Regions from separate parts of the Streptomyces sp. NPDC053048 genome, predicted to be linked through region 2. Evidence: riboswitches for the same ligand, from Rfam matches in the RefSeq annotation. Region 2 holds a riboswitch; each other region holds the start of a gene.

The links. Region 2 has a riboswitch for cyclic di-AMP ahead of ACIG36_RS12365 (C40 family peptidase). Riboswitches for the same ligand answer to the same signal wherever they lie in the genome.
Region 1: it holds a riboswitch for cyclic di-AMP, as region 2 does, so the genes downstream of both, ACIG36_RS08770 (M23 family metallopeptidase) here and ACIG36_RS12365 (C40 family peptidase) in region 2, are expected to answer to the same signal.
Region 3: it holds a riboswitch for cyclic di-AMP, as region 2 does, so the genes downstream of both, ACIG36_RS29785 (peptidoglycan DD-metalloendopeptidase family protein) here and ACIG36_RS12365 (C40 family peptidase) in region 2, are expected to answer to the same signal.
Region 4: it holds a riboswitch for cyclic di-AMP, as region 2 does, so the genes downstream of both, ACIG36_RS17245 (transglycosylase family protein) here and ACIG36_RS12365 (C40 family peptidase) in region 2, are expected to answer to the same signal.

What each region holds. Positions count from the first base shown of each region.
Region 1 is NZ_JBITZS010000003.1:101,139-107,965, forward strand. Features, by position in the region: gene ACIG36_RS08760 (M16 family metallopeptidase) at 1-479, shown strand, start outside; gene ACIG36_RS08765 (M16 family metallopeptidase) at 524-1,891, shown strand; cyclic di-AMP (ydaO/yuaA leader) riboswitch at 2,125-2,279, shown strand; gene ACIG36_RS08770 (M23 family metallopeptidase) at 2,291-3,076, shown strand; gene ACIG36_RS08775 (GntR family transcriptional regulator) at 3,279-3,998, shown strand; gene ACIG36_RS08780 (HPr family phosphocarrier protein) at 4,232-4,513, opposite strand; gene ACIG36_RS08785 (GNAT family N-acetyltransferase) at 4,667-6,827, shown strand, end outside.
Region 2 is NZ_JBITZS010000004.1:316,093-322,919, forward strand. Features, by position in the region: gene ACIG36_RS12350 (NAD-dependent epimerase/dehydratase family protein) at 1-110, shown strand, start outside; gene ACIG36_RS12355 (spherulation-specific family 4 protein) at 107-817, shown strand; gene ACIG36_RS12360 (endo alpha-1,4 polygalactosaminidase) at 814-1,677, shown strand; cyclic di-AMP (ydaO/yuaA leader) riboswitch at 1,899-2,076, shown strand; gene ACIG36_RS12365 (C40 family peptidase) at 2,080-2,553, shown strand; gene ACIG36_RS12370 (NADP-dependent oxidoreductase) at 2,640-3,572, opposite strand; gene ACIG36_RS12375 (SRPBCC family protein) at 3,705-4,235, opposite strand; gene ACIG36_RS12380 (2OG-Fe dioxygenase family protein) at 4,301-5,059, opposite strand; gene ACIG36_RS12385 (DUF2334 domain-containing protein) at 5,176-5,955, shown strand; gene ACIG36_RS12390 (glycosyltransferase) at 5,952-6,827, shown strand, end outside.
Region 3 is NZ_JBITZS010000012.1:201,759-208,585, reverse strand. Features, by position in the region: gene ACIG36_RS29795 (aldo/keto reductase) at 1-936, opposite strand, end outside; gene ACIG36_RS29790 (MFS transporter) at 966-2,441, opposite strand; gene ACIG36_RS29785 (peptidoglycan DD-metalloendopeptidase family protein) at 2,529-3,686, opposite strand; cyclic di-AMP (ydaO/yuaA leader) riboswitch at 3,698-3,836, opposite strand; gene ACIG36_RS29780 (PP2C family protein-serine/threonine phosphatase) at 3,976-5,136, opposite strand; gene ACIG36_RS29775 (DEAD/DEAH box helicase) at 5,377-6,827, opposite strand, start outside.
Region 4 is NZ_JBITZS010000006.1:117,199-124,025, forward strand. Features, by position in the region: gene ACIG36_RS17225 (exopolyphosphatase) at 318-1,259, opposite strand; gene ACIG36_RS17230 (DUF501 domain-containing protein) at 1,256-1,792, opposite strand; gene ACIG36_RS17235 (septum formation initiator family protein) at 1,854-2,324, opposite strand; gene eno (phosphopyruvate hydratase) at 2,417-3,697, opposite strand; gene ACIG36_RS17245 (transglycosylase family protein) at 4,058-4,774, opposite strand; cyclic di-AMP (ydaO/yuaA leader) riboswitch at 4,779-4,961, opposite strand; gene ACIG36_RS17250 (transglycosylase family protein) at 5,222-6,217, opposite strand; gene ACIG36_RS17255 (cytochrome P450) at 6,419-6,827, opposite strand, start outside.

The DNA.
Region 1 (6,827 bases), on a different contig from region 2:
TGCACAACCGCCTGGTGCGCCACGACCGCTCCGCCGTCGCCGCCGGCTTCGGCCTGCTGCGCCTGGCCGGCGCGCCCTCCCTCGGCTGGCTGGACGTCAAGGCGTCCGGCGGCTTCGAGGTGGAGGCGATCGAGGCCGCCGTCGACGAGGAGCTCGCCCGCTTCGCCGTCGAGGGCCCCACCCCGCAGGAGATGGAGCGCGCCCAGGCCCAGCTCGAGCGCGAGTGGCTGGACCGGCTCGCCACCGTCAGCGGCCGGGCCGACGAGCTGTGCCGCTTCGCGGTGCTCTTCGGCGACCCGCAGCTGGCGCTGACCGCCGTGCAGCGGGTGCTGGACATCACCCCCGAGGAGGTGCAGGAGGTCGCCAAGGCCCGGCTGCACCCCGACAACCGCGCGGTGCTGGTGTACGAGCCGACCGCCCCGCAGACCGACGCTGACGCCGAAGCCGGCGAGAACCAGGAAGAGGAGACGGCTCAGTGAGCGACGCCGCTGCCGCGAGCACCACGCAGACCGCCGGCCCGTCGATGGTGTTCCACCCCCAGCCCAAGGCGGGACAGGCCACCCCCTGGGCCTTCCCGGCCCCCCTGCGCGACCGGCTGCCCAACGGGCTGACCGTGCTGCGCTGCCACCGCCCCGGCCAGCAGGTCGTCGCCGTCGAGATCTGCCTCGACGCGCCCCTGGACGCCGAGCCCGAGGGCCTCGACGGCGTGTCCACGATCATGGCCCGCGCCTTCTCCGAGGGCACCGACAAGCTCAGCGCCGAGGACTTCACCGCGGAGCTCGAGCGCTGCGGGGCCACCCTCGACGCCCACGCCGACCACCCGGGCGTGCGCCTCTCCCTGGAGGTCCCCGCCTCCCGGCTGGCCAAGGCCCTCGGCCTGCTGGCCGACGCCCTGCGCGCCCCGGCCTTCCCCGACAACGAGGTCGAGCGCCTGGTGGGCAACCGCCTGGACGAGATCCCGCACGAGCTCGCCAACCCCGCCCGCCGGGCGGCCATGGCGCTGTCCGCCGAGCTCTTCCCCGCCGGATCCCGGATGTCGCGGCCCCGCCAGGGCAGCCAGGAGACCGTCGAGCGCATCGACGCCGCCTCCGTGCGCGCCTTCTACGAGGCCCACGTCCGCCCGGCCACCGCCACGGCCGTGGTCGTCGGCGACTTCACCGGCATCGACCTCGACCAGGCCCTCGCCGAGTCCCTGGGCGCCTGGACCGGCGCTCCCGCCGAGCCCCGGCCCGTGCCGCCGGTCACCGCCGACGACGCCGGCCGCGTGGTGATCGTGGACCGCCCCGGCGCGGTCCAGACCCAGCTTCTGCTGGGCCGGGTGGGCCCCGACCGGCACGACAGCGTCTGGCCCGCCCAGGTGCTCGGCACCTACTGCCTCGGCGGCACCCTCACCTCCCGCCTGGACCGCGTCCTGCGCGAGGAGAAGGGCTACACCTACGGCGTCCGCTCCTTCGGCCAGGTGCTGCGCTCGGCCCCCGACGGCACCGGCACCGCCCTGCTGGCCATCAGCGGTTCCGTGGACACCGCCAACACCGGCCCGGCCCTCGAGGACCTGTGGGCGGTGCTGCGCACCCTCGCGGCCGAGGGGCTGACCGAGGCCGAGCGCGACGTCGCCGTGCAGAACCTGGTCGGCGTCGCGCCGCTGAAGTACGAGACGGCGGCCGCCGTCGCCGGCACGCTCGCCGACCAGGTCGAGCAGCACCTGCCGGACGACTTCCAGGCGCGGCTGTACGAACGCCTCGCGGAGACGGGCACCGTGGAGGCCACCGCGGCGGTCGTGAGCGCCTTCCCGGCCGACCGTCTGGTCGCCGTGCTCGTCGGCGACGCGTCCGAGATCACCGAGCCCGTCAAGGCGCTGGGCATCGGCGAGGTGACGGTCGTCCCGGCCTGACAGGGGCTCAATCCCCCTGGTCCGCCGCCGACCTGCGGCGGACATTGCGGGACAAGCGTGGCGCGTGGGCCCGGCGAGGCCCACGCGCCGCCTTTATGCCCGATTTCGCGCAGTGGTTGCATGTTGGTCGTGTGGCGTACGTCATAAAAGCCCGGTTCTGTTTGCCGTTCGAATCTGACGCCGATTAGCGTCAGGGCGGCAGTCCGTCAGATCGGAGCCGCAACCGCGGTCCCGGGCAGCCATCGCCGAGTTCCCGAGGCGCGAGCCGAGGGGAGCCGGGGACCCAAACGTCCCTGGGGTGAATCGGTTCCCTTTCACGAGGGAGCCGTAGGAGACCTTCCTGCTCCGAACCCGTCAGCTAACCCGGTAGGCGAGAAGGAAGGAAAGGATCGCCCAGCCATGGGTAAGCACCGTCGTCCGAGCCGAGCCGCACGCGTCAGCGCCAATGTGGCGGGCATAGCCACCCTGACCGCCGCCGGCGTGGTCGCCGGCGTCGCCGCTCCGGCCTTCGCCGCCGGGGACGACTCCCGCGGTCCCGAGGACACCGGACTGACCCAGGCCGTCGTCATCGGCGACGTCATGGCCGAGAACGTCGACGCCCAGGCCGAGACCCAGCGCAGCGCCGCCGACGAGGCCTCGGCCCGTCTGCAGGCCGAGGAGACCGCCAAGCAGAAGGCGGCCGAGGCCAAGGAGCGCCACGCGGAGGCCGAGCGCAAGCTCAAGGAGGAGCGCGAGGCCAAGGAGCGCGCGGCCCGCGACGAGGAGCGCAAGCGCCTCAACACCTTCGTGAGCCCCATCGACGGCTCCTACGTCTCCACCTCCTACAAGGCCTCCAGCGGCCTGTGGTCCTCCGGCAGCCACACCGGCATCGACATCCACGCCGCGACGGGCACCTCCGTCCAGGCCGTGGGCGCCGGCACCATCGTCGAGGCCGGCTGGGGCGGCGCGTACGGCAACAACGTCGTCATCAAGCACAACGACGGCACCTACACCCAGTACGCCCACCTGTCCTCGCTGGACGTCTCCGTCGGCCAGACGGTCGCCCCGGGCCAGCAGATCGGCCTGTCCGGCGCCACGGGCAACGTCACCGGCCCGCACCTGCACTTCGAGGCCCGCACGGGTGCCACCTACGGCTCCGACATCGACCCCGTCGCCTACCTGAGCGCGCACGGCGTCAACATGTGACACCCGCCGAGCGATCGGCGCGGCTTCCGTCAAGGCCCCGGCCCCCGGCCGGGGCCTTCGCGTTGGCCAAAAAATATCCATGATTCCCCGGCACCATCGGAAATCGCGGGGGATTGCAATAGAGTCGCTGAACGGATGTCAATCGACCGCGAATCGCGGAGGATTAAGCCTTAGGCGGAGGTACAGCCATGCGGGGCCGTACGTGAACGGCGGTGGTGAAGCGGCGCACGAGGGCCGCCGCATTTCCGCGCACGCCGTGTGCACGGCGATCCGCGACGACATCGTCTCGGGCGCTTTCCCGCCCGGCAGCCGGCTCATCGAAGAACTCCTCGCCCGCCGCTACGGGGTCTCCCGGGTGCCGGTGCGCGAGGCGCTGCGCACCCTCGCCTCCGAGGGGTTCGTCACCACCCGCCGGCACGCCGGGGCCTGTGTCGCCGAGCCCACCGAGCAGGAGGCGGCGGATCTCCTGGACGTCCGCGCCCTGCTCGAGCCGCTGGGCGCCGCCCGCGCCGCGCAACGGCGCGGCGAGGCGCATCTGAAGGTCCTGCGCGGCCTGGTCCGCCTCGGCCAGGAGCGGGCCCGTGCGGGCCGCACGGCCGAGCTGCGGCCGCTGGGCGAGTGGTTCGACGAGACCCTGGCCCAGGCCTCCGGCAGCCCCAGCCTGGCCGCCCTGCTCACCCAGCTGCGCCGCAAGATCGCCTGGGTCTACCTGGCCGAGCCGCCCGCCCGGCCGCTGGAGGCCTGGGAGGCCTGCGGGGCGCTCGTGGACGCGGTGGCCCGCGGTGACGCCGAGCGGGCCCGCGCGCTCGCCGCCGCGCGCGCCGAGCGGTGGCCCGGCGAATTCCGGCTGCGCCGCCCGCCCGCGCCCCAGCGGGTGCGCCCGCCGAAACAATCCGTAAACACGGCGGGCGCGCGTTCTTAACAACCCGCCGCTATTCATGGAGGAATAGCGGCCGGGAATTGGTGGCGGTCCCCGGCCCCGGCGCCGTACGCGGTGCGGCAGGCACGCGCCGCGTACGGCGTGCAAATAACGGACGTCGGCCCCGGGCATTGACGGCCGCCGGGTACGACAACGGGGCCGCGGTTGCGCCCGGTCGGCGCCGCGGCCCCGTCGCATGTCCGCCGCGCGGCGGCGGACCGGAGGGCTCCGGTGGATCAGACGGTCTCCGGGAGCTCCTCGAGCCCCTCGGCGACCAGCTTGGCCAGACGGTCGAGCGCGGCCTCGGCGCCCTCGGCCTCCGTGGCGAGCACGATCTCCTCGCCGCCCTGGGCGCCCAGGCCCAGCACGGCCAGCATGGAGGCGGCGTTGACGGGGTTGCCGTCCGCCTTCGCGATCGTCACGGGGACGCCGGCGGCGGTCGCCGCACGGACGAAGATCGACGCGGGCCGGGCGTGCAGGCCCTCGGCCCAGCCGACGTTTACGCGGCGCTCAACCATGGTGTTGCCCTTCAAGTCGATATTGGTTGTCTAGACCATTGTCGCACGGGGTGCGCGGTGCCCCGTGCGCCCGCCCGCGTCAGGGCCGTCCGGCCCTGCCCCCGGGGCCACTCGCCGCCTCCGGCTGTCGGTGCCCGGCCTTACGCTGGCCCCATGCACACGCCGCCACCGCACGCGTACCCGGCCCACTGGGAAGCCGATGTCGTACTGCGCGACGGCGGCACCGCGCGGATCCGCCCCATCACCCCCGACGACGCCCAGCGGCTGGTCAGCTTCTACGAGCAGGTCTCGGACGAGTCCAAGTACTACCGCTTCTTCGCGCCCTACCCGCGCCTGTCCGACCGGGACGTGCACCGCTTCACCCACCACGACTACGTCGACCGGGTGGGCCTGGCGGCCACCGTCGGCGGCGAGTTCATCGCCACCGTCCGCTACGACCGCATCGACAGCCACGGCATGCCGTCCTCCGCCCCGGCGGACGAGGCCGAGGTCGCCTTCCTGGTCCAGGACGCCCACCAGGGCCGCGGCGTCGCCTCCGCGCTCCTCGAGCACATCGCGGCCGTCGCCCGCGAGCGCTCCATCAGGCGCTTCGCCGCCGAGGTGCTGCCCGCCAACACCAAGATGATCAAGGTCTTCACGGACGCGGGCTACACCCAGAAGCGCAGCTTCGAGGACGGCGTCGTCCGCCTGGAGTTCGACCTCGAGCCCACCGACAGATCCCTGGCCGTCCAGCGCGCCCGCGAGCGGCTCGCCGAGGCCCGCTCCGTCCAGCGCCTGCTCGCCCCCGGCTCCGTCGCCGTCGTCGGCACCGGCCGCGAACCCGGCGGCGTGGGCCGCACCGTCCTGCGCAACCTGCTGGCCGGCGGCTTCACCGGGCGCGTCCACGCCGTCAACAAGGCCTTTCCCGAGGACCTTTCGGTCCTGCGGCCCGAAGGCGTCCCCGCCCACCGGTCCGTCCTCGGCATCGGTGAACCCGTCGACCTCGCCGTCATCGCCGTGCCCGCCGAGCACGTGCCCGCGGTCGTCGCCGACTGCGGCGAGCACGGCGTCCAGGGGCTCGTCGTGCTGTCCGCCGGATACGCCGAGAGCAGCCCCGCCGGCCGCGACCGCCAGCGCGAGCTCGTCCGCCAGGCCCGCTCCCACGGCATGCGCGTCATCGGCCCCAACTCCTTCGGCCTCATCAACACCGCCGACGGCGTTCGGCTCAACGCCTCCCTCGCACCCGAGCTGCCCGCCGCAGGACGCGTCGGGCTGTTCAGCCAGTCCGGCGCCATCGGCATCGCCCTGCTCTCCGGACTCCACCGGCGCGCCGCCGGGCTGGTGGGCATCTCCACCTTCGTCTCCGCCGGCAACCGCGCCGACCTCTCCGGCAACGACTTCCTCCAGTACTGGCACGACGACCCCGACACCGACGTCGCCCTGATGTACCTGGAGTCGATCGGCAACCCGCGCAAGTTCGCCCGCCTGGCCCGGCGCACCTCCGCCCGCAAGCCGCTCGTCGTGGTCAAGGGCGCCCGGCACGGCGCCGCCGCCCCCGCCGGGCACGCCGTGCGCACCACCCGCATCCCCGACGCCACCGTCTCCGACCTGCTGCGGCAGGCCGGCGTCATCCGCGTCGACACGGTCACCGAGCTGGCCGACACCGGGCTGCTCCTCGCCTCCCAGCCGCTGCCCCCCGGCCCCCGCGTGGCCATCCTCGGCAATTCCCAGTCGCTGTCCCTGCTGACCTACGACGCCTGCCTCACCGAGGGCCTGCGCCCGCTGCTGCCCCGCGACCTGACCACGGCCGCCGCCCCCGCCGACTTCCGCACCGCCCTGGCCGAGGCCCTGGCCGACCGCGCCTGCGACGCCGTCGTCGTCACCACCATCCCCTGGGTCGGCGACCCCTCCGCCGCCGACCTCGCGGGCGCCCTGCGCGAGGCCGTCGACCGGGCCGCGCCGGACGCCGCCGCCAAGCCCGTCGCCGTCGTCCACCTGGAGACCCCCGGCCTCGCCGAAGCCCTCGCGGCGCCGCCCGCGCCCACCGCGGACGACGGCACGCGCGAGGGCCCCGCGCCCGCCGTCCGCATCCCCGCCTACCCCGCCGCCGAACGGGCCGTACGGGCGCTCGCCGAAGCCGTGCGGTACGCGCGATGGCGCCGCCAGGCCGCCACCCCGGGACGTGTCCCCGAGTACGAGGACATCGACGAGACCGGAGCCGCCGCCGACATCGACGTCCTGCTCGAGGCCCACGACGCCAAGGGGCCGCGCGCCGTGACGCTGTCCGCCGCCGACATCGACGTCCTGCTCGAGGCCCACGACGCCAAGGGGCCGC
Region 2 (6,827 bases):
TCACGGCCGCCTGCCGGGCCCTGGACTGGGCGCCGCGTCACTCCCTCGAGGACTCCCTCGCCGACCTGTGGGCCGCCACCGGCGAGCCGGGCGCGGAGGCCCCCGGATGACGGACCACCGCGCCGGACAGGCGCCGCCGGGAGACGGCGAGCGGCTGCTCGTCCCGCTGTACGCCCACCCGGCGACGCACCCGGAGGAATGGGACGCGCTGCTCCGGGCGGCGCCGCGGCTGCACGCCGTGGTGCTCAACGTGGCGGACGGGCCGGGCGGCCGGCCCGACCCGGACTTCCGGGCGGCCGCCGGGCGGCTGCGCGGTGCCGGGGTGCGGCTGCTGGGGTACGTCGACACCGACTACGGCCGCCGCCGGGCCGGCGCGGTGGTGGCCGACGTCCGCCGGCACCGCAGGTGGTACGACGTGGACGGGGTCTTCCTCGACCAGGTCCCGGCGCACGCCGCGCTGCTGCCGCGCTACCGCAGGCTGGTGCTGACCGCCCGGGTGCTGGGCGCGCGGGAGGCCGTGCTCAACCCGGGGACGCACCCCGACCCGGGCTATGCGGCGCTTGCCGATCTGCTGGTGACCTTCGAGGGCACCTGGGAGGACTACCAGCGGGCCCGGGTGCCCGACTGGACCGCCGACCACCCGCCGGGCCGCTTCTGCCACCTGGTCCACGGGGTGCCCGAGGACCGCGCCGCGGTGGTGGCCCGTACCGCCGCCCGGCGGGGGGCGGGGGTGCACTGCGCGGTCCCGGGGACGGGCGCCAATCCCTGGCGGACCGCGCCCCCGGCCGTGGCCGGGGCGGCGGGGGGTGCCCGGTGACCGGGCGGCGGACCGGGGCCGCGCTGTCGGGCCTGCTGCTGCTCGTCCTCGCGGGATGTTCGTCCGCCTCGCCCCCGGACGACGGGCCGGAGCCCACCGCGGACAGCCCCAGGGACCTGCTGACGGCCGCGCCCGACGGCAGCGCGCCGCAGCCGTCCGGGCGCTGGCAGCCGAAGCCGGGCACGCGCTGGCAGTGGCAGCTCGGCGGGCGGGTGGACACCTCCGTGGACGTGCCCGTCTACGACATCGACGGGTTCGAGAACTCGGCCCGTACGGTGGCCGAGTTGCATGCCCGGGGCCGCAAGGTGATCTGCTACATCAACGCCGGGGCGTGGGAGAACTTCCGTCCCGACAAGGAGAAATTCCCCCGGTCGGTGCTCGGGAAGAACAACAAGGGATGGGACGGCGAGAAATGGCTGGACATCCGGCGCCTGGACGTCCTGCGGCCCATCATGGCGGCCCGTATCGACATGTGCCGGCAGAAGGGATTCGACGGGGTCGAACCCGACCTGACGGAGGGATTCCGCAACCGCACCGGCTTTCCGCTGACGGCACGGCACCAGCTGGCGTTCAACCGGATGCTGGCGGAACTCGCCCATGAGCGGGGCCTGGCCATCGGGCTGAAGAACGACCTCGAGCAGATCCCGCAGCTGGTGCGCGACTTCGACTTCGCGGTGAACGAGCAGTGCGCGCAGTACGAGGAGTGCGAGAAGCTGACGCCCTTCGTGAAACGGAACAAAGCGGTCTTCCATGTCGAATACGAACTGCCCCCGGGGGAGTTCTGCGCGACGGCCAAGCGGCTCGGCCTCAGTTCGATGAGGAAGAACCTGGAGCTGGACGCATGGCGGCGCCCCTGTTGAGGAGTGCTGCGGAGGACTTGATTCCATTGCTTCGACTGCCGCCTGCCACAAGGGTTTAGGCCCTGTTCGGCGGGGCCGGCGACGCCTCGGTTCCGGGTTTGCATCCGAAGTGAAGAAGTTCACAGATGACCGTTTGGGCACCGAATTTGAGCGATTGATGGTGCAGGATCTCTCACCGAACACAAGATCCCGTCACCGAGGCGGGCGACCCGGGCGGACGCCGAGTCCTGCCGCCGCACCGGGTGCGGATTCGAATTGATGGATCGGCAGGAGCGGGAGACCCAAGCGGTACGAACCACGAGGTCGGTGGTTCTAGGGGTGAAGCCACGCGAGTGGCCGGGCAACTTCGCAGTCCGAACCCGACAGGTCATCTTTCGCAGGCGGATGTCGAAGGGCTTAGGCATGTCTGCGTTGCCTCGAATACCCGCGCTCGCCAAGCGGGCCGGTACCGCGTCCGCCCTCACCGTCGCCACCCTGGCGGCGTCGGTGCTCGTTCCGGGCATGGCGGCCGACGCGTCGGCGGCCACCGTCGGCGAGAAGGCGATGAAGGTCGCGGCCTCCAAGAAGGGCTCCCCCTACCAGTACGGCGCCGCCGGCCCGAACCGGTTCGACTGCTCCGGCCTGACGCTCTACTCGTTCAAGAAGGTCGGCAAGACGCTCCCGCGCACCGCGCAGAGCCAGTACAACTCGACCCGGCACCTGTCGAGCGGTTCCCGCCAGGTCGGCGACCTGGTCTTCTTCCACTCGGGCAGCAACGTCTACCACGTGGGGATCTACGCGGGTAGCAACAAGATCTGGCACTCCCCCAAGCCGGGCGCCTCGGTCCGGCTGGAGAAGATCTGGACCAACAGCGTCTGGTACGGCCGCGTCAAGTAGGACGTGACACCGGTACCCCCGCTCCGCCCTGTGCCCGGCCACGCGACCGCGTGGCCGGGCACAGCCGGTTTCCGGCCCGGTCGTTCCTAGGCCACCGCGATGACGATCTTCCCCGTGAGGTGGCCGTGCTCGCTGGCGCGATGGGCCTCGGCGGCCTCGTCGAGCGGGTAGATCCGGTGGATGGGCAACTGGAGGATGCCGGCCTCGTGCAGGGCGAGGGCGGCGGTGAGGGCGGGAACGGTCTGTGACGTGGGGCCGCCGACGCTGAAGCGGGCCCCGTGCCGCCGGGCCCCCTCGGGGTCGGCGATGCTCACGACGCGCTCGGGGCCGCCGGTGAGTTCGACCGAGACCCCGACGGCGTCGCCCTTGCCGACGGCGTCCAGGGCGGCGTCCACCCCGCCGGGCGCCGCCTCGCGCACCCGGTCGGCCAGCCCCTCCCCGTAGGCCACCGGGATCGCGCCGAGCCCGCGCAGGTACTCGTGGTTGAACTCGCTGGCCGTCCCCACGACGCGGACGTCCCGGGCGCGGGCGAACTGCACGGCCAGGGTGCCCACTCCCCCGGCCGCGCCGTGGATCAGCAGGGTCTCGCCCTCGTTCAGGCTCAGCAGGTTCAGCGCGCGCCAGGCCGTCTCGGCGGCCACGGGCAGCGCGGCAGCCTCCTCCCACGGCAGGGACAGCGGCTTGACCATCAGCTCCTCGGCCTCGGCCAAGGCCTGCTCCGCATAGGCCCCGGTGGCCGTGCGGCCGAGGACCGCGTCGCCCGCCTGCACCCCCATCACCCCTTCGCCGACCGCCTCGACCAGGCCCGACGCCTCCACGCCGGGCACGTGCGGCAGGTCGACGGGGGCGGCAGCACCCATGGCACCACTGCGGATCCTGTGGTCGATCGGGTTGACGCCGGCGCAGCGCACGGCGAGCCGGACCTGTCCGGGCCCGGGGACCGGCAGGTCGATGTCGGCGAGGCGGAGCACATCGGCGGGGCCGTACGAGGTGAAGACGATGGCCTTGGTCTTGGTCATGGAATCACCTTCTCCGAAAATCAGGCTTTTCCATGTCAGATCCGTATCACCCCGCCCGTTTCCACTCGGATACCCTGCCGGCTCCCTGTCCGCCCGTGCCCGCCCTCCGTGCCCGCCGCACCGTGCGGCTCCTCAGGCGCGGCCTTCGGCGAGCTCCTTCACGCCCTGGAGATTGGCCCGGATCCCGGCGAGGAAGGCACCGAGCCGACGCTCCACTATCTGCTCCTCCTTCTCCGGCGCGCGCTCGATCGCGACGCTGACCCCGGACCGGCCAGGGCCCAGCCGCACGGACTGCCGCAGCAGGGTGCCGTCCCCCTCGGGCTGGAGTTCGAAGCGCCAGGTGGCCATCGGATGCGCCGGGTCGGCGGGGCCGCCGCCGAAGAGCCCTTCGGAGTCGGTGACGGCCCAGCCGAACACCCGCTCGGGCTCCAGGTCGACCACATAGGAGACGGTCCGCCAGTCGCCCATGAACTGACTGTGGTTGTGCCCGGCGAAGGCCGCCCCGAGTGCCGGGCCGGTGGCCCCGTCCAGCCATTCGACGCGCTGGAGCTCGGGGCTGAACCGGGTGGGCAACGCGATGTCCGCCACCAGTCTCCAGACCTCGGCCGGCGCCGCGCCGATGTGGATCTCGTCCTGCGTGCCGGGCCCGTCCGCGTACCGCATGCGCTTCTCCTTGGCTCTGTCGTCTTGGCTCTGTCGTCGACGCTCTCTGTTTCTTCCCTCAGTTCTCAAACACCGGAAGCACCCGATTCGTTGCCCGGGTCGAACGGGAAGAAGTCGACGAGCAGCATGTCCCGCAGGCCCGTCCGGGCGCCGGGCTCGGGCCGGATCGGCGAGACCCCGTGCAGCACGCGCCGGTCGTCGAGGACGATGGTCTCCAGGGGCGCCGTCAGCGAGGCGCGGTGGAGCGGTCGCATCCGGTCGTCGTACAGGCAGGACTCGGCGCCGCGCACCCGTTCGCGCCTGATCAGCACCTGCGCGACATAGCTGTGCCCGTCCCGGTGCACGCCCTCCGGGGCCGGATGCCCGTCGGTGTCCGTGGTGGCGGTGACCCTGATCTGGTGGACGCCACAGGCGTCGATGCCGGCGCGCGGGCCGGGCAGGCGCTCCCGGAGCGTGCGGACGACCGCGCGCAGCGCGGGCCCGTGGGCCACGGCGTCGTCCAGCGGAGCGAACATCCGCTCGACGCCGCCATTGACCTTGTTGACGGCCCGGTCCTGGAAGAACGGGACGTGCGGCAGCCGTTCGAGGCGGTCGCCGAGGATGCGGAACCTGCCGTAGCGGCGGAAGCGGTAGGGCCTGGCGGTGCCCAGGTGCGCGTCGGCGGGCAGGTCGTTCCAGGACTCGGTGAACCGTGTCACCAAGTCCTGGGGTATGCGTTCCAGCGCCGTGGCGAGCAGGGCCGGGCCGTAGTGCGCGTAGGGAGGTGGTACGCGCGAGGAGGTGTCGGACGTGTCGGCGGCAGCGCTCAGCGGCATCGCGGTCATGGAAGTTCCCCCGTATCACCCGTTCTTGGTGCCACCACGGTACCCGGCGCTCCTTCTCCCGAGCCTGTTCATCCGGCGTACACCGCATGTCCGCGCGGCGGGAGGAGGCTTGAGCGGTGAGAGCCGTCACAGCCGCCGAAGCGGTCCTCGTGGTCTCCGTGCACGACGTCGCGCCGTGGAGCTTCGACCGGTGCCGTCAGTGGCTGGACGAGCTGGACCGGCGCGGTGTCCCCGCGACGCTGCTGCTCGTCCCCGGCGCCTGGCGCGGGGTGCCGCTGCCCCAGGCCCCGGCCCTGGTGCGGTGGTTGCACGACGCGCGGGAGGGCGGGCACGAGCTCGCGCTGCACGGCTGGTCCCATCAGGCCGTGCCCGGCGGCCCGTTGGGGCGCCGCTGGGTGAACGCCGTGGTGGCGAGGGGCTGTGCCGAGTTCTGCGCGCTCGGCGAACGGGCCGCGCGCGAGCGGCTGGAGAAAGGGGTGTCCGCGCTCGCCTCCGTGGGCATCACGGCGCGCGGCTTCACCCCTCCCGGCTGGCTCGCCTCCCCCGGCACCGTGGCCGCCCTGCGCGGCCTGGGCTTCGACTACACGGCGAGCCACCTGGCGGTGCGGGACCTGCGTACCGGCGACCGGCACCGCGTTCCGGCCCTGTCCCACCGGCCGGGCGGCCTGGGCGAACGGGCGGGCGCCGCCCTCATGCGGGCGGCGGCCCGGCACCGGGCGGCCGCCGGCCGGCCGTTCCGCCTCGCGCTGCACCCCGCCGACCTGGACCGGCCCGGACTGCGCGCGTGCGCGCTGGCGGCCGTCGACGACGCGCTGGCGGCGGGGGCACGCCCGTGCACATACGCCGACCTGGTGCGCGCCCGCCGACGGCCGCCTGTCGAGAGGCGCGCGGCATGAGGATCGTGCAGCTCGCCAACTTCTACGGTCCCGTCTCCGGCGGCCTGCGCACGACGCTGGACGCGCTGGGCCGCGGGTACACCGCCGCCGGGCACGAGCGGGCGCTGATCGTGCCGGGCCCCCGGTACGCGTGCGTGCGTGACGCCGCCCAGGGTCTGCGGATCACGCTGCCGGGGCCGCGTGTGGGCGGCGGCTACCGGCTGCTGCTCTCGCCGGGCACGCTGCGCTCGCTGCTGACCCGGCTGGGGCCGGACTCGCTGGAGGTGTCGGACAAGCTGACGCTCACGCCTGCCGCCGCCTGGGCGCGGGCGCGCGGGATACGGACGGTGCTGTTCTCCCACGAACGGCTCGACGCGATCCTGGCGCCCCGGCTGCCGCGGCGCCTGCCGCTGCGCCGGGCGGCCGACGCCTGGAACCGGCATCTGGCGGGATCGTACGACGCGGTGGTGGCGGCATCGGCCTTCTCCTGCGCGGAGTTCTCCCGCGTGGGGGCGAGGACGCTGCACCGGGTGCCGCTGGGTGTCGACCTGGACGTCTTCTCGCCCGCCGGTGCCCACGGTCGCCGCACGGGCGGCGTCCGTCTGGTGTACGCGGGGCGGCTGTCGGCGGAGAAGCTTCCCCGGCTGCCGGTGGAGACGCTGGGCGTGCTGCGGCGGCGCGGCGTCGAGGCCCGGCTGGATGTGCTGGGTGACGGTCCCGAGCGGGGCCGGCTGCGGCGGTACGCGGCGGCGGCCGGGCTGCCGGTGCGTTTCCACGGTCATGTGACCGACCGGCGTGCGGTGGCCGCGCTGATCGCGCGGGCCGATGTGGCGCTGGTGCCGTGCCCGGCGGAGTCGTTCGGGCTGTCCGCGCTGGAGGCGCTGGCGTGCGGG
Region 3 (6,827 bases), on a different contig from region 2:
CGCCAGCTCCGCCTCCGTCAGCTTCAGGTCCGCCACCGCCAGCAGCGGCGGAAGCTGGTCCACCGTGCGGGCGCTGGCCAGCGGGGTGGCCACGGTCGGCTGGGCGGCCAGCCAGGCCAGGGCGACCGTGGCGAGCTCGGCGTCGTGGGCCGCCGCCACCTCGTCCAGGGCGGTGAGGACTCGCAGGCCTCGCTCCGATTCCAGGTGGACCGCGGCGCTGCCCGCCCGCGCGCTGTCCACCTTCGTCCCCGGGCGGTACTTGCCCGTCAGGAAGCCCGACGCCAGGGCGAAGTACGGGATGGCCGCCAGGCCGTGCGCCGCCGACACCTTCGCCAGTTCGCCCTCGTACGTGTCGCGCGAGACCAGGCTGTAGTGGGGTTGGATCGCCACGTACTTCGCCAGGCCGGCGGCATCCGAGTAGGTCAGGGACTTGTCCAGGCGATCCGCCGTGATGTTCGACGCGCCGATCTCCCTGACCTTGCCCTCCTCCACCAGCTCGTTCAGCGTCGTGATGATCTCCTCCACCGGCACCGACTCGTCGTCCACATGGGTGTAGTAGAGGTCGATGCAGTCCGTGCGCAGGCGGCGGAGCGAGGCCTCCACATCAGCCCTGATGACGTTTTTGGCCAGGCCGCGGTACGTCGGGACACCGTTGCCGACCTTCGTGGCCACCACTATCTCGTCGCGGTTGCCGCGGGCCGCCAGCCAGTTGCCGATGATGGTCTCGGACTCGCCGCCCTCGTTGCCCGGCACCCAGGCCGAGTAGACGTCCGCCGTGTCGATGAAGTTGCCGCCCGCCTCCGCGTACGCGTCGAGGACGGCGAAGGACTGCTTCTCGTCCGCCGTCCAGCCGAAGACGTTGCCGCCCAGGGCCAGGGGATGGACCAGGAGACTGCCGATCTTGCGATGAGTTCCAACCGGGTGAATGTCAGCCATGCGATGGTGCAACTCCCCTGCCGAATCTGTTATTCCGCAGGCGCCGGTGCCGGCAGGGGATCCGGAGGGTGGACGGACAGGGGGGTCGCGATGTCCTCGAGGGAGCGGCCTTCCGCTCGTACCGCCAGAAACGCCGCCACCACGCCGCCCATGCACATCAGCGCCGCGCCGATGCTGAACGCCAGGACCGTGTCACCCACCACGCCGCTCTGCGTGAGCGCGGCGAAGAGCAGCGGGCCGCTGATGCCGCCCGCCGCCGTGCCCACCGCGTAGAAGAAGGCGATGGCCATGGCCCGGGTCTCCATCGGGAAGATCTCGGAGACCGTGAGGTAGGCACTGCTCGCGCCCGCCGAGGCGAAGAAGAGCACGACGGCCCAGCAGGCGGTGAGGGTGACGGCGTTCAGCCGGCCCGAGCCGAAGAGCCAGGCCGTGCCGAAGAGCAGCACTCCGGCCAGCAGATAGGTCGAGGAGATCATGATGCGCCGGCCGACGGTGTCGAAGAGCTTGCCGAGGAGGAGCGGGCCGAGGAAATTGCCCACCGCTATGACGGCGAAGAAGTAGCCCGTGTGGGAGGTCGACACGCCGAAGAAGCGCGTGAGGATGGCGCCGAAGCCGAAGGTGATCGCGTTGTAGAGGAACGCCTGGCCGACGAAGAGGGCGAGCCCCAGGACGGCGCGGCGGCGGTAGTCGGAGAAGACCGTGCGCGCGATGTCGCGGAAGCCGAAGCTCTTGCGCTGCCGGATGGTGAGCCTGCCCTTGGGGGCCGGCAGCTTGATGCGCTTCTCGGCCATGACGCGCTTCTCGATCGAGGCCACCAGCTCTTCGGCTTCCTCGCCCCGGCCGTGGATGAACAGCCAGCGTGGACTTTCCGGCACCTGCCGCCGCACCAGCAGGATCACCAGTCCCAGGATCACGCCCAGGCCGAAGGTCAGCCGCCAGCCCACGTCCTTGGCGAAAATGCTCGTATCGAGCATCAGGATCGACAACAACGAACCCGCGATGGCGCCGAGCCAGAAGCTGCCGTTGATGATCAGGTCGACCCGGCCCCGGTAGACGGCCGGGATCAGCTCGTCGATGGCGGAGTTGATGGCCGCGTACTCGCCTCCGATGCCGAAGCCCGTCAGGAAACGGAAGGCGAAGAACCACCAGGAGTGGTACGAGACCGCGGTCAGCGCGGTCGCGCCCAGGTACACCGCCAGGGTGACCATGAAGAGTCTTTTACGGCCGAAGAGATCGGTCAGCCGGCCGAAGAAGAGCGCGCCGGAGCACGCTCCCGCCACATAGAGCGCCGCCGCCAGGCCCGTCACCCCGCCCGAGGTGATCGACAGGCCGCTGCCCTGCTCGGAGAGACGGCCGGCGATATTGCCGACGACCGTCACCTCCAGGCCGTCCAGCACCCACACCGTGCCGAGCCCGATCACCACCGTCCAGTGCCACCGGGACCAGGGGAGGCGGTCCAGGCGCGCGGGCACCGAGGTGGTGATCGTGGTCGCGGTCGTCGTCACACGATCTGATTTCCCGATCGGCGACAGAACATTCCCAATCAATCCCGACAAAACATCATTTGGATGCGGGGGCGGGGTCCCCCGCTGCTACGGCTGCAGGCCCCTGCCCCTCAGCCATGACAGCGGATCGACCGGCGAGCCCCCGCCCGGCCGCACCTCGAGGTGCAGATGAGGTCCGGTGACATTGCCCGTCGCGCCGACCCGCCCGATGACCGTGCCGGGGCCCACCTTCCCCGACGTCACGACCATCGACGACAGGTGGCAGTACCAGATCTCGGTGCCGTCGTTGAGCGTCAGCACGATCCGGTAGCCGTACGCGCCCGCCCACCCCGCCTGGGTGACCGTGCCGCCGCCCACCGCCTTGACCGGGGTGCCGGTCGGGGCGGCGAAGTCCTCGCCGGTGTGGTTCGCGGACCACATGTTGCCCGACTGACCGAAGCCGGCGGTGAGCGTGTACGAGCCCACGGGCAGCGTGTACGAACCGGTACGGGCGCCTCCGCCCGTGGAACGGTCCGCGCGGCGGTCGGACGAACGTTCGCCCCCGGAGTCGGCGCCGGAGCCGGAGTCCGAGCCGGAGGCGTTGTCCCCGGCGGACGCCGACCGCTCCTCGGGCCCGGCCTCCTGACCGTCGCCCTTCTCCGCCTGCTCGGCCTTCTTCGTCTCTTCCGCCTCGTGCGCCTCGGCCTTCTCCGCAGCCGCCTTGCGCTGCGACTCCGCGGCCGAGCGCTCCGCGCTCTCGCGCGCCGAGGCGTCCGCGGCGCTCTGCTGGTGCTCCGCTTGCTGCAGGATGCGGGCGCGCAGCGCCTCGCCCGCGTCGGCGGTGCTGTGGCCGGCGGCCGCGGTCGTCTGTACGCCACCGGCCCCGCCCGCACCACCAGCGCCATCCACACCACCGGCGCCGGTGGCGTCACTGTCCTTCTCTGCCTCACTCGCCAGGAGCGAGCCGACGCCCGGGATCTTCTGGGCCAGGTCCGGCACGGAGATTGCCGCCGCCGGACGGTCCTGGGCGCTCGCCATGCCGCCCGCGCCGACCGCCGCGATCACGCCGACGCCGAGCACGGCGCCGCTGCGGGCCATCGTGCCGCCGCGCTGCTTGACGACGCGGTGTCTGCCGCGGGCGGGAGGCGCCACCGACTCCTCGGAGGGGTTCCACTCGGCCCACGGCTCCTCGTCGCCGGCGGGGCGGTGGGGGACGTTCGTCGGGTCGTACGAACTGCCGTCCAGATCAGTCCTGTTGGACGCCACGGAGGCGCACTCCTTTCCTTCCGACTCGCCTACCGGGTTAGCTGACGGGTTCGGAGCAGGAAGGTCTCCTACGGACCGGTGTGCGGCCCGATTCACCCCAAAGGTTGATGGTTCCCCGGTTCCACCCACGGGATTCGGCGAAGGCACGCGGTGCCGCCTCTTGCGACGGTTGCAACGACCGCGCTGCGTTATCGAACGTTAATAGACATGGCGGCTGGAATCCAAGCCGAAAGCATGAATCCGTACGCCTCTTGGAGTGAGTTCGCGCTACATCGGACTTGACCGTTCGTCAGTCGTTATCCGGCTGAATGCGGACCGTACGCGCGGTCACCTGCGCGATCGGCTGGGTGACGGTGGCGACGGCGGTGGCCGGGCGGTGACGGCCGTCGACGCGCCGGATGGCGAGGAGGGCCATGTCGTCGTCCGACGGGCCGCCCGCGTGGCGGACGACGTCCGCGGTGAGGGCGTCCAGCAGCGTCTCCGGGTTCTTGAACTGCCTGCCGTGCAGGCGCCGCCGGGGGTCGTAGAAGGTGCCGCTCGCGTCCCGCGCCTCGGTCACCCCGTCGGTGAACAGCAGCAGGGTCGCGCCGGCCGGGAACTCCCACTCCTCCACCCGGTCCGGCCACGCGCCCAGCTCCCCCATGCCCAGCGGCAGCGCGGGCACGGCGGGGTGCGCCTCGCCGACGACGCCGTCCGGGTAGAGCAGGAGCGGCGGCGGGTGGCCGCGGTTGACCAGGCGCAGCGAGCCGGTGCCGGGCGAGACCTCGGCGAGCACGGCGGTGGTGAAGCCCTCGCTCTCCTCGAGGTTTGCCCGTCGTGCGCCCTCGCGCTGCAATGCGCGCTCCAGCCGCGCCGCAAGCCCCTCCAGCGTGCGCTCCTGCTCCGCCGCCTCCCGGAACGCGCCGACCACCACCGCGACCGCCTCGACGGCACCGAGTCCCTTGCCGCGGACGTCGCCGACGATGACGCGCACGCCGTGCGGGGTGTCCTGCACCGCGTACAGGTCGCCGCCGATCCGGGCGTCGGCCTGCGCCGCCACGTAGCGCGCGGCGACGCGCAGCCCGGCGATACGGGACGGGGGCGCGGGGAGCACGGCGCGCTGGGCCGCCTCCGCGATGCCGCGCACGGACGCCAGCCGGCGGTCGCCGCGGTGGACGACGTGGTTGATGCCGAGGGCGAGGGCGCCGACGGTCAGGACGGTCACGACCTCGGTCACGGACTCGCCCGTCTCGGGTGCCTGGTGGCCCACCGTGAGCCCGATCATGGCCGCCAGGGCCATGAGCGCGGTGACGAGCGTGCCGCGCGGGGAGAGAAGTGGTGCCGCGACGAGCGGGGCGGAGGCGAAGAAGGGGGCCGAGGAGTACTTCGGGGGCGTGAGCGTGTCGAAGAGGATGCCGGCGGCGATCAGAGCGACGGGCAGCCCGCGCGCCCGGACCGAGCGGCCCCGCACAGGGCGCTGCCCGAGCTGCTTGAGCTGTTCGACCTGCTTGAGCTGCTTGAGCCGCTTGAGCTGTTCGACCTCGAGCCCGTCGTGCCGCTTCCCCACCGTGTGCTCTCCTGACCGCCGGACGCCGTTACGCATTGCGTCTCACCCTTGCGGGTGTGGCGGAGGTGGGCGAACGGGGTTGCGCCGAACGAGGGGGGTGGGGGCGGGCCGTCGGCCCGCCCCCGTACTGCCTTCAGCCCGCGGTCAGCTCGCCGACGGGCGGCTGCCGCCGCTGCCGCCGTTGCCGCCGCGTCGACGCGGACGGCCGGAGCCGCCGGCCCGCGCGGGACGCCCCTGCGACGGCCCCTGCCCGGAGCCCTGACCGCCGGACCGCTGCCCCTGGCCCGAGCCCTGACCACCGGACCGCTGACTCTGGCCCTGCCCCGGCCCACCGGACCGCTGCCCCTGCGGCTGGCGCCGCACCCGCGTCCGCGTCTGCGACTGCGACTGCCGCTTCGGGGCCTGCGCCTGCGGCTGCTGCGGCGGCGCTATGACCACCGGGACCCCGCTGGGCTGACGCGCGCCCGTGACGCGGGCGAGCTCCGGGTCCTCCGGCTGCACCCTGGCCGTCTGGGGCGTGATCTTCGCGGTCGCCATCATCCGGCTCATCTCGCGGCGCTGCTCCGGCAGCACCAGCGTGACGACGGTGCCGGACTCCCCCGCACGGGCCGTACGGCCGCCACGGTGCAGGTAGTCCTTGTGGTCGACGGGCGGGTCGATGTTGACGACCAGGTCGAGGCCGTCGATGTGGATGCCGCGCGCCGCGACGTTCGTCGCGATGAGCGCGGTGACCTGGTCGGTGCGGAACTGCTCCAGCACGCGGTTGCGCTGCGGCTGGCTCTTGCCGCCGTGCAGCGCGGCGGCTCGTACGCCCTCGGACAGCAGTCGCTTGACCAGCCGGTCGGCGCCCCGCTTGGTGTCCACGAACATGATCACGCGGCCCTCGCGTGCCGCGATCCGGGTGACGACGGTCTTCTTCACCGTCTCGTCCGCGACGTGCAGCAGGTGGTGCTCCATCGTGACGACCGCGCCGGCGGACGGGTCGACGGAGTGCGTGACCGGGTCGCTGAGGAAGCGGCGGACGAGGCGGTCCACGTTGCGGTCCAGCGTCGCGCTGAACAGCATCCGCTGGCCGTCCGGGTCGACCTGGTCGAGCAGCCGGGTGACCTGCGGCAGGAAGCCCATGTCGGCCATCTGGTCGGCCTCGTCCAGGACCGTGATCGCCACGTCGCCGAGCTTGCAGTCGCCGCGCTGGATGAGGTCCGCGAGCCGGCCCGGCGTCGCGACCAGCACCTCCGCGCCGCGCGCGAGGGACTGGGCCTGGCGGCCGATGGACATGCCACCGACGACCGTGGTCATCCGCAGGTTGACGGCGGTCGCGTACGGGCTGAGCGAGTCGGTGACCTGCTGCGCGAGCTCACGGGTGGGGACGAGGACGAGCGCGAGCGGACGTCCCGGCTCCGCCCGGCGCCCGGCGGTACGGGCCAGCAGCGCCAGGCCGAAGGCCAGGGTCTTGCCGGAACCCGTCCGCCCGCGGCCGAGGACGTCCCGGCCCGCCAGCGAGTTGGGCAGGGTCGCGGCCTGGATCGGGAACGGCTCGGTGACGCCTTCGCGCGTCAGCGTGTTGAGCAGGCCGGCGGGCATGTCCAGCTCGG
Region 4 (6,827 bases), on a different contig from region 2:
GCCCCTTCACAAGGCGCCGGGGAGGGTCTGCTACACTCCGCCGCCCCTGTGACCGACGCCATGGCCCCGCAATGGAACCAAGTGGTGCCGCCGGGCGTTGATCACCCCCGCTGAACTGGCCTTGCGGCCCGAGCGGCGACTGGACCACGGTCCGCCGAGGTTCCGCATAAGCGTTTCTTTAACACGACCGAAAGCGGACCGTTCCCGGCCGGCTGGGCCCGATGGGCCCCGGAAGGGGGTCAGAAGGCCCTCTTCCGGGGCTCCGGGACCGCTATTTCATGTGAAGGATTTCACGAACATTTTCCGGAGGACCGCCTTCAGGCGATGCTCCAGCCGATCCCGTCGAGGATGTCGTGCTCGCTCACGACCACTTCCCGGGCCCCCGCGCGCTCCATCACGCACTGCAGGACGAGCGCTCCGGCGGCGATGACGTCGACCCGGCCGGGGTGCATCACCGAGAAGGCGGCGCGCTGATCGTGAGTGGAGGCCAGGAGCATGGCGGTGATCTCGCGGACCCGCTCCAGGGAGATCCGGGAGTGGTGGATGGCCGCGGAGTCGTACTCCTCCAGGCCCAGCGCGATCGCCGCGACCGTGGTCACCGAGCCGGCCAGGCCCACGAGCGTACGGGCCCCGGTGAGCGGGACGGTCTCCTCGGCCAGGTCCAGGGCGGCCTCGACGTCGGCCCGTATCGCGGCGACCTGCGCGGCCGTCGGGGGGTCGGTCACCTCGCCGTCCACGACCAGGTGACGTTCCGTCATCCGGACGCAGCCCACGTCGACGCTGCGCGCGGCGCGCACATGGTCGTCACCGACCACGAACTCCGTCGAGCCGCCGCCGATGTCCACCACCAGGTACGGCCTGTCCAGGTCGTCGCGGCCCGCGAGCTCCCTGGTGGCACCGTCGAAGGAGAACTCCGCCTCCTGGTCACCGGTGATCACCTCGGGCTCGACGCCGAGGATGTCCTTGACGCCCTGGACGAACTCCTCGCGGTTGGAGACGTCACGGGAGGCGGACGTCGCCACGAAGCGCACCCGCTCGGCCTTGAGCTCCTCGATGACCCCGGCGTACTCCCGGCACGCGGCGAACGTCCGCTCCAGCGCCTCCGGAGCGAACCGGCCCGTCCGGTCCACCCCCTGGCCCAGCCGGACGATGGTCATCCGGCGGTCGAGCTCCTCGAGTTCACCGGTGGCCGGGTCGGCGTCGGCGATGAGCAGCCGGATCGAGTTCGTACCGCAGTCGACGGCGGCGACGCGGGTCACGAGCACCCCTCCTCGCCGGCGCACGGGCTCACGCACGGGCCCTTGCTCCACCACTCCGGCAGCAGCGCGATGGCCTCGTCACCGAAGGGGTTGACCCCCGGGCCCGCCGCCAGCGAGTGCCCGACGAGCACGTGCAGGCACTTGACCCGGTCCGGCATGCCGCCGGCGCTCGGGAAGCCCTCGAGGACCTCGATCGCGTCGCGGCGGGCGATGTAGTCCTCGTGCGCGGCCCGGTAGGCGGCCGCCAGCTCCGGGTCGGTCGCCAGCCGGTCCTGCATCTCCTTCATCAGGCCCGAGCCCTCGAGCGTGCCGATCGCGGAGGCGGCGCGCGGGCACGTCAGGTAGTACAGCGTCGGGAACGGCGTGCCGTCCTCCAGCCGCGGCGCGGTCTCGACGACGTCGGGGTTGCCGCAGGGGCAGCGGTGCGCGATGGAGCGCAGGCCGCGCGGCGGGCGTCCGAGCTGCTCCTTGAACGCGGCGATGTCCGCCTCGGTCGGCTCGGTGGGCTCGGTCTTCGGAGGAGGGGTGTCCATGTGCTCGCTCGTGCTCGTTGATGCTCGGTCGGGTTCGAAGTCGGGTTCGAACGGGGCGCGGTCAGCGCTGCCCGTCGGAGGAGTCCACGTCCTCCCAGAGGTTGCTGTACCACGGGCGGTCGGCCGTGCCCCGGTCCCTGGGCGGCTTGGCGGCACCGCCGCCGCCCACCACGTTGTAGCCGGTCTCGCCCGGCCGCAGGTAGTGCAGGTGCTCGCGCGCCTGCTGCTCGACGTACGCGGGGTCCTCCAGCCGGGCCTTCTCCTCGCGCAGCAGCTTCACCTGCTCGCGGGCCTGCTCGGTCTGGCGGCGCTGGTCGGCGATGTCCGAGCGCTGGGTGACCCACTGGCGCATCGGATAGGCGAGGGCGACGACGATGGAGCAGACGACCAGCGCGAGCAGCGCCGCCCGGCCCGTGAGCCGGCTGCGCCGCGGCGGCCGCGCCCGGTAGACCCGCGCCACGGCGGGCCCCTGCACCAGCGCCGTGCCGAGCGCCTTGAGCCTGGTCGCGGTGGAGAACCGGTCCGCGCCCACGTCGCCTCCCCTGGGAAGAGTCCGCCACGAACGTACGTCCCCGGACACGGTACGGGACCGCGGCCGGGGACGTACGGAGACTGGCGAGAAGGTCAGCCCTTGAAGCGCGGGAACGCGCTGCGGCCCGCGTAGACCGCGGCGTCGTCGAGGATCTCCTCGATGCGCAGCAGCTGGTTGTACTTGGCGACGCGCTCGGAGCGGGCCGGGGCGCCGGTCTTGATCTGGCCGCAGTTGGTGGCGACGGCCAGGTCGGCGATGGTGACGTCCTCGGTCTCGCCGGAGCGGTGGGACATCATGCACTTGAAGCCGTTGCGCTGGGCCAGCTCGACGGCGTCCAGGGTCTCGGTCAGCGAACCGATCTGGTTGACCTTGACCAGCAGGGCGTTCGCGGCGCCCTCCTCGATGCCGCGGCCCAGGCGCTCGGGGTTGGTGACGAACAGGTCGTCACCGACGAGCTGGACCTTGGTGCCGAGCTTGTCGGTGATGGTCTTCCAGCCGGCCCAGTCGTCCTCGAACAGCGGGTCCTCGATGGAGACCAGCGGGTAGGCCTCGACGAGCTCGGCGTAGTACTCCGTCATCTCGGCGGCGGAGCGGTCCTTGCCCTCGAACTTGTAGACGCCGTCCTTGTAGAACTCGGAGGCGGCCACGTCCAGGGCGAGGGCGATGTCCTGGCCGGGGGTGTAGCCGGCCTCCTTGATGGCCTCGAGGATGAGGTCGAGGGCCTCGCGGTTGGAGCCCAGGTTCGGGGCGAAGCCGCCCTCGTCGCCGAGGCCGGTGGACAGGCCGCGGCCCTTCAGCACCTTCTTGAGGGTGTGGTAGACCTCGGTGCCCCAGCGCAGGGCCTCGGAGAAGGACTCCGCGCCGATCGGGGCGATCATGAACTCCTGGATGTCCACGTTGGAGTCGGCGTGCGAGCCGCCGTTCAGGATGTTCATCATCGGAACGGGCAGCAGGTGCGCGTTCGGGCCGCCCAGGTAGCGGAAGAGCGGCAGGTCGGACGCCTCGGAGGCGGCGTGCGCGACGGCGAGGGAGACGCCCAGGATGGCGTTGGCGCCGAGCGAGCCCTTGTTGTCGGTGGCGTCCAGGTCGAACATGGCCTGGTCGATCAGGCGCTGCTCGGTGGCGTCGTAGCCGACGAGCTCCGGGCCGATCTGCTCGATGACGGCCAGGACGGCCTTCTCGACACCCTTGCCGAGGTAACGGTCCTGGTCACCGTCACGGAGCTCGATGGCCTCGAAGGCGCCGGTGGAGGCGCCGGACGGCACGGCGGCACGGCCCGTGGAGCCGTCGTCGAGGCCGACCTCGACCTCGACCGTGGGGTTGCCTCGCGAGTCGAGGATCTCGCGAGCTACGACGACGTCGATGGACGGCACGAGGGTCTCCTTCGTGTGTGCTGGAGTTCTGCAGCACGAGCCTAACGGGCGCCGGAGGCTGCGCCCGCCCTTGGATCGTTCCCCGGACCGAAAATTGGCACAAAAGCCGAGATCGCTGGATGAATCGCCGGTGTGTTCGCTCAAGGGGGACACCGCGGGCCGGGCGGCCGGCCGTGCGAACGCCGGAGCCCCGCTCCGGTGCGGCTCGGGGGGAAGCGCATCGGAGCGGGGCGGTCCGTCGGATGAGCGCGCTCGCTCGTCCGACGATCGGACGGGGCCGGCCGTGATCGGATCGGCGGCCGGCCCCGGGGATCGGCTCGGAGACCGGCCGGGGGATCGACTCGGGGACCGGCCCGCGGATCAGCTCAGGTGGAGCATCTGACCCGGGTAGATCACATCGGCGTCGTCGATGATCTTCTTGTTGAGGTCGTAGAGCTTCATCCAGCCGCCCTTGACCTTCTTGGCGGAGGCGATCGAGCCCAGGGTGTCGCCGGCCTTGACCTCGTACTCGCCGTCGCCCTTCTTGAACGGCGGGGTCTTGGCGTGCTTGCCCGGGGTCTGCTTGCCCGCGGCCGGGGTCTCCTTGCCCTGCGACGGCTTGGCGTGCTTGCCGGTCGACGGGCGCTGGCCGCGGTCGGCGTGGCTCTGGGTGGAGGTGCGGTCGCCGGTGGACTTCGAGGAGCCGGCGGAGACGTCGACGTCCGCCTTCGGGCCGCCGCGGCTCAGGCCGCCGCCGCAGTTGGGCCAGGCGCCCGGACCCTGCATGGCGAGCAGCTTCTCGGCCACGGCGATCTGCTGGGCCTTGGTGGCCTGGTGCGGGAGCGCGGCGTACTTGGCGCCACCCGCGGCCCGCCACGAGGATGCGGAGAACTGCAGGCCACCGAAGTAGCCGTTACCGGTGTTGATGGCCCAGTTGCCGCCGGCCTCGCACTGGGCGACCTTGTCCCAGGTCTGGACGGAGGCGGCGTTGGCGGAGGTCGCGACCATCAGAGGGGCTGCGACGGCCGCGCCGGCGACCCCGGCGAGGGTCACGATGCGGACGGCCTTGGACGGACGACGGTGCTTGCCCTTGGACATAAGTCGGTTTCCTCACCGACGCCTACGAGGTGAGCTGTCGGGTTCGGGCTAGTGAGTTCGCCCGGCCCGGTCCGCTCGCGCGCACCGGGCTTCACCCCAAGCCGTCCCGCTCCCACGACCGCTGGCCGTCGGACCGCTCCGGCGCCTTACCTGGTTCCCCCGCTCCTGCCTACGGCGCTTGCGCGACGACTCCCCCGGCCGCCGGCAGGATTCGGCGTGGCGACCGAGGTGCTCGCGGTGGCGAGCGGTGACGACGTTAAACACAGGCGGCCGACAGGTTCAAACCCTACTTTTCAGCCACAGTTGCCTGTTGTTACCTCTTGGCGGCCATCATTTCCGCAGGTGAGAGCGGGTTCGAGGTCAACGGACGGACACATTCCGGGCATTGCTCAACGAGACCCATGTCTCACTTTCGACTGGAACGGACATTCGGCCCGAACTTCCCGGCTACTTCCGGACATCGATGCGCTGACCAGGCTGGATGAGGTCCGGATCGGTTCCGACCGTTTTCTGGTTCTTCTGATAGAGCGTCTGCCAGCCGCCGGAGACGGAGTGCTCCTCCGCGATGGCTGACAGATTGTCACCGGGCCGCACCGTGTAGGCGTCCGCGCCGGGCGCCCCGGTGCGGGCGTCACCACGCGAGGCGCGCTCGGAGTCGTCCCCGGAGCGCGGCGGCTCGGCGCGGTGCCTGCCCGTTCCGGCACCTGCGTCCGCGTCACTTCCCGTGCCCGCGGAGCCCTCGGGCGTGGCCGGCGTCGTGGGCGTGCCGGGCGTCCGGGAGCCCGTGGGCGCCGGGTCGGTGGCGGGAGTGCCCGACGGCGTGCCGGACGGGGTTCCGGAGGGCGTGCCGGACGGGGTCGTCGCGCCGTCGGACGGCTCGGCGGACGGGTCCTTGCGGTGCTTGCCCCCGTCGCCCTTGTCGGGTGTGCCGCTCGCGGGAGCGGACGGGGTGGCGGTGCCCGGGGTCTGCGACGCGCCGGGGGTCGGCTCGGTGGAACCGGAGGCGGGGGCGGAGGGCTCGTCCTTGCCGTGCGCAGGCGTGGACGGCGACGGGCGCTCCTTGACGGGCTTTCCGGTCCCCTCCGGCTCGGGCGCCGGAGTCGTGCCGCCGGGGTTCACCTCGGCCGCCGGCGCGTCCTTCGTCAGGCCGGAGCTCACGGCGCAGCTGGGCCACGCGTCCGGGCCCTTGTCCTTCAGGATCTGCTCGGCGACGGCTATCTGCTGGGAGCGGCTGGCCAGGTCGGGGCGCGGCGCGTAGGTGGTGCCGCCGTTCTGCTCCCACATCTCCTGGGTGAGCTGCAGCCCGCCGGAGTAGCCGTTGCCGGCGTTGGCGCTCCAGGTGCCACCGCTCTCGCACTGGGCGACCTTGTCCCAGGTGTCGGCGTCGGCCGCGGAGGCGCCGGTGGCGGCGAGCAGCGGCATGGCGATGCTCGCTCCCGTCACCCCCGCTGCGACCACGATGGCGGGTACCTGGCGGGGGCGGCGGTGTCTACCGGTCCCTGAGCGCATGTGCTGGCCTCTCGTGTGGCGGCTGATGATGGTCGTCGAACATAGCGACGTGCCCGGAGAGTCACAAGCCGGTGTAGCGCAGGTCACGCCGAGGTCACACGTGTTGATGCCGCGTCACGGGGTAGGGACCCGGGTTTACCCGCTTGCGGTCCGGCCGGGGGTGAACTCGACGGGCAGAGTGCGCAATCCGCGCATGATCAGCCCTCCGCGCCACCGCAGTTCGGCGGGGTCGGCGGCCAGTCGCAGGTCCGGCAGGCGGCGCAGCAGCGTCGCGAGCGCGGTCTGGCCCTCCAGGCGCGCCAGGGGTGCGCCCAGGCAGTAGTGGATGCCGTGCCCGTACCCGAGGTGCTGGTTGTCGCGCCGCGCCAGGTCGAGGGTGTCGGGGTCGGCGAACCGCTCCGGGTCGCGGTCGGCGGCGGCGAGAACGACGAGCACGGGGTCGCCCTCGGCGATGCGCTGCCCGCCGATGGTCAGGTCCCGGGTGGCGAACCGCCAGGTGGCGAGCTCCACCGGGCCGTCGTAGCGCAGCAGTTCCTCCACGCCG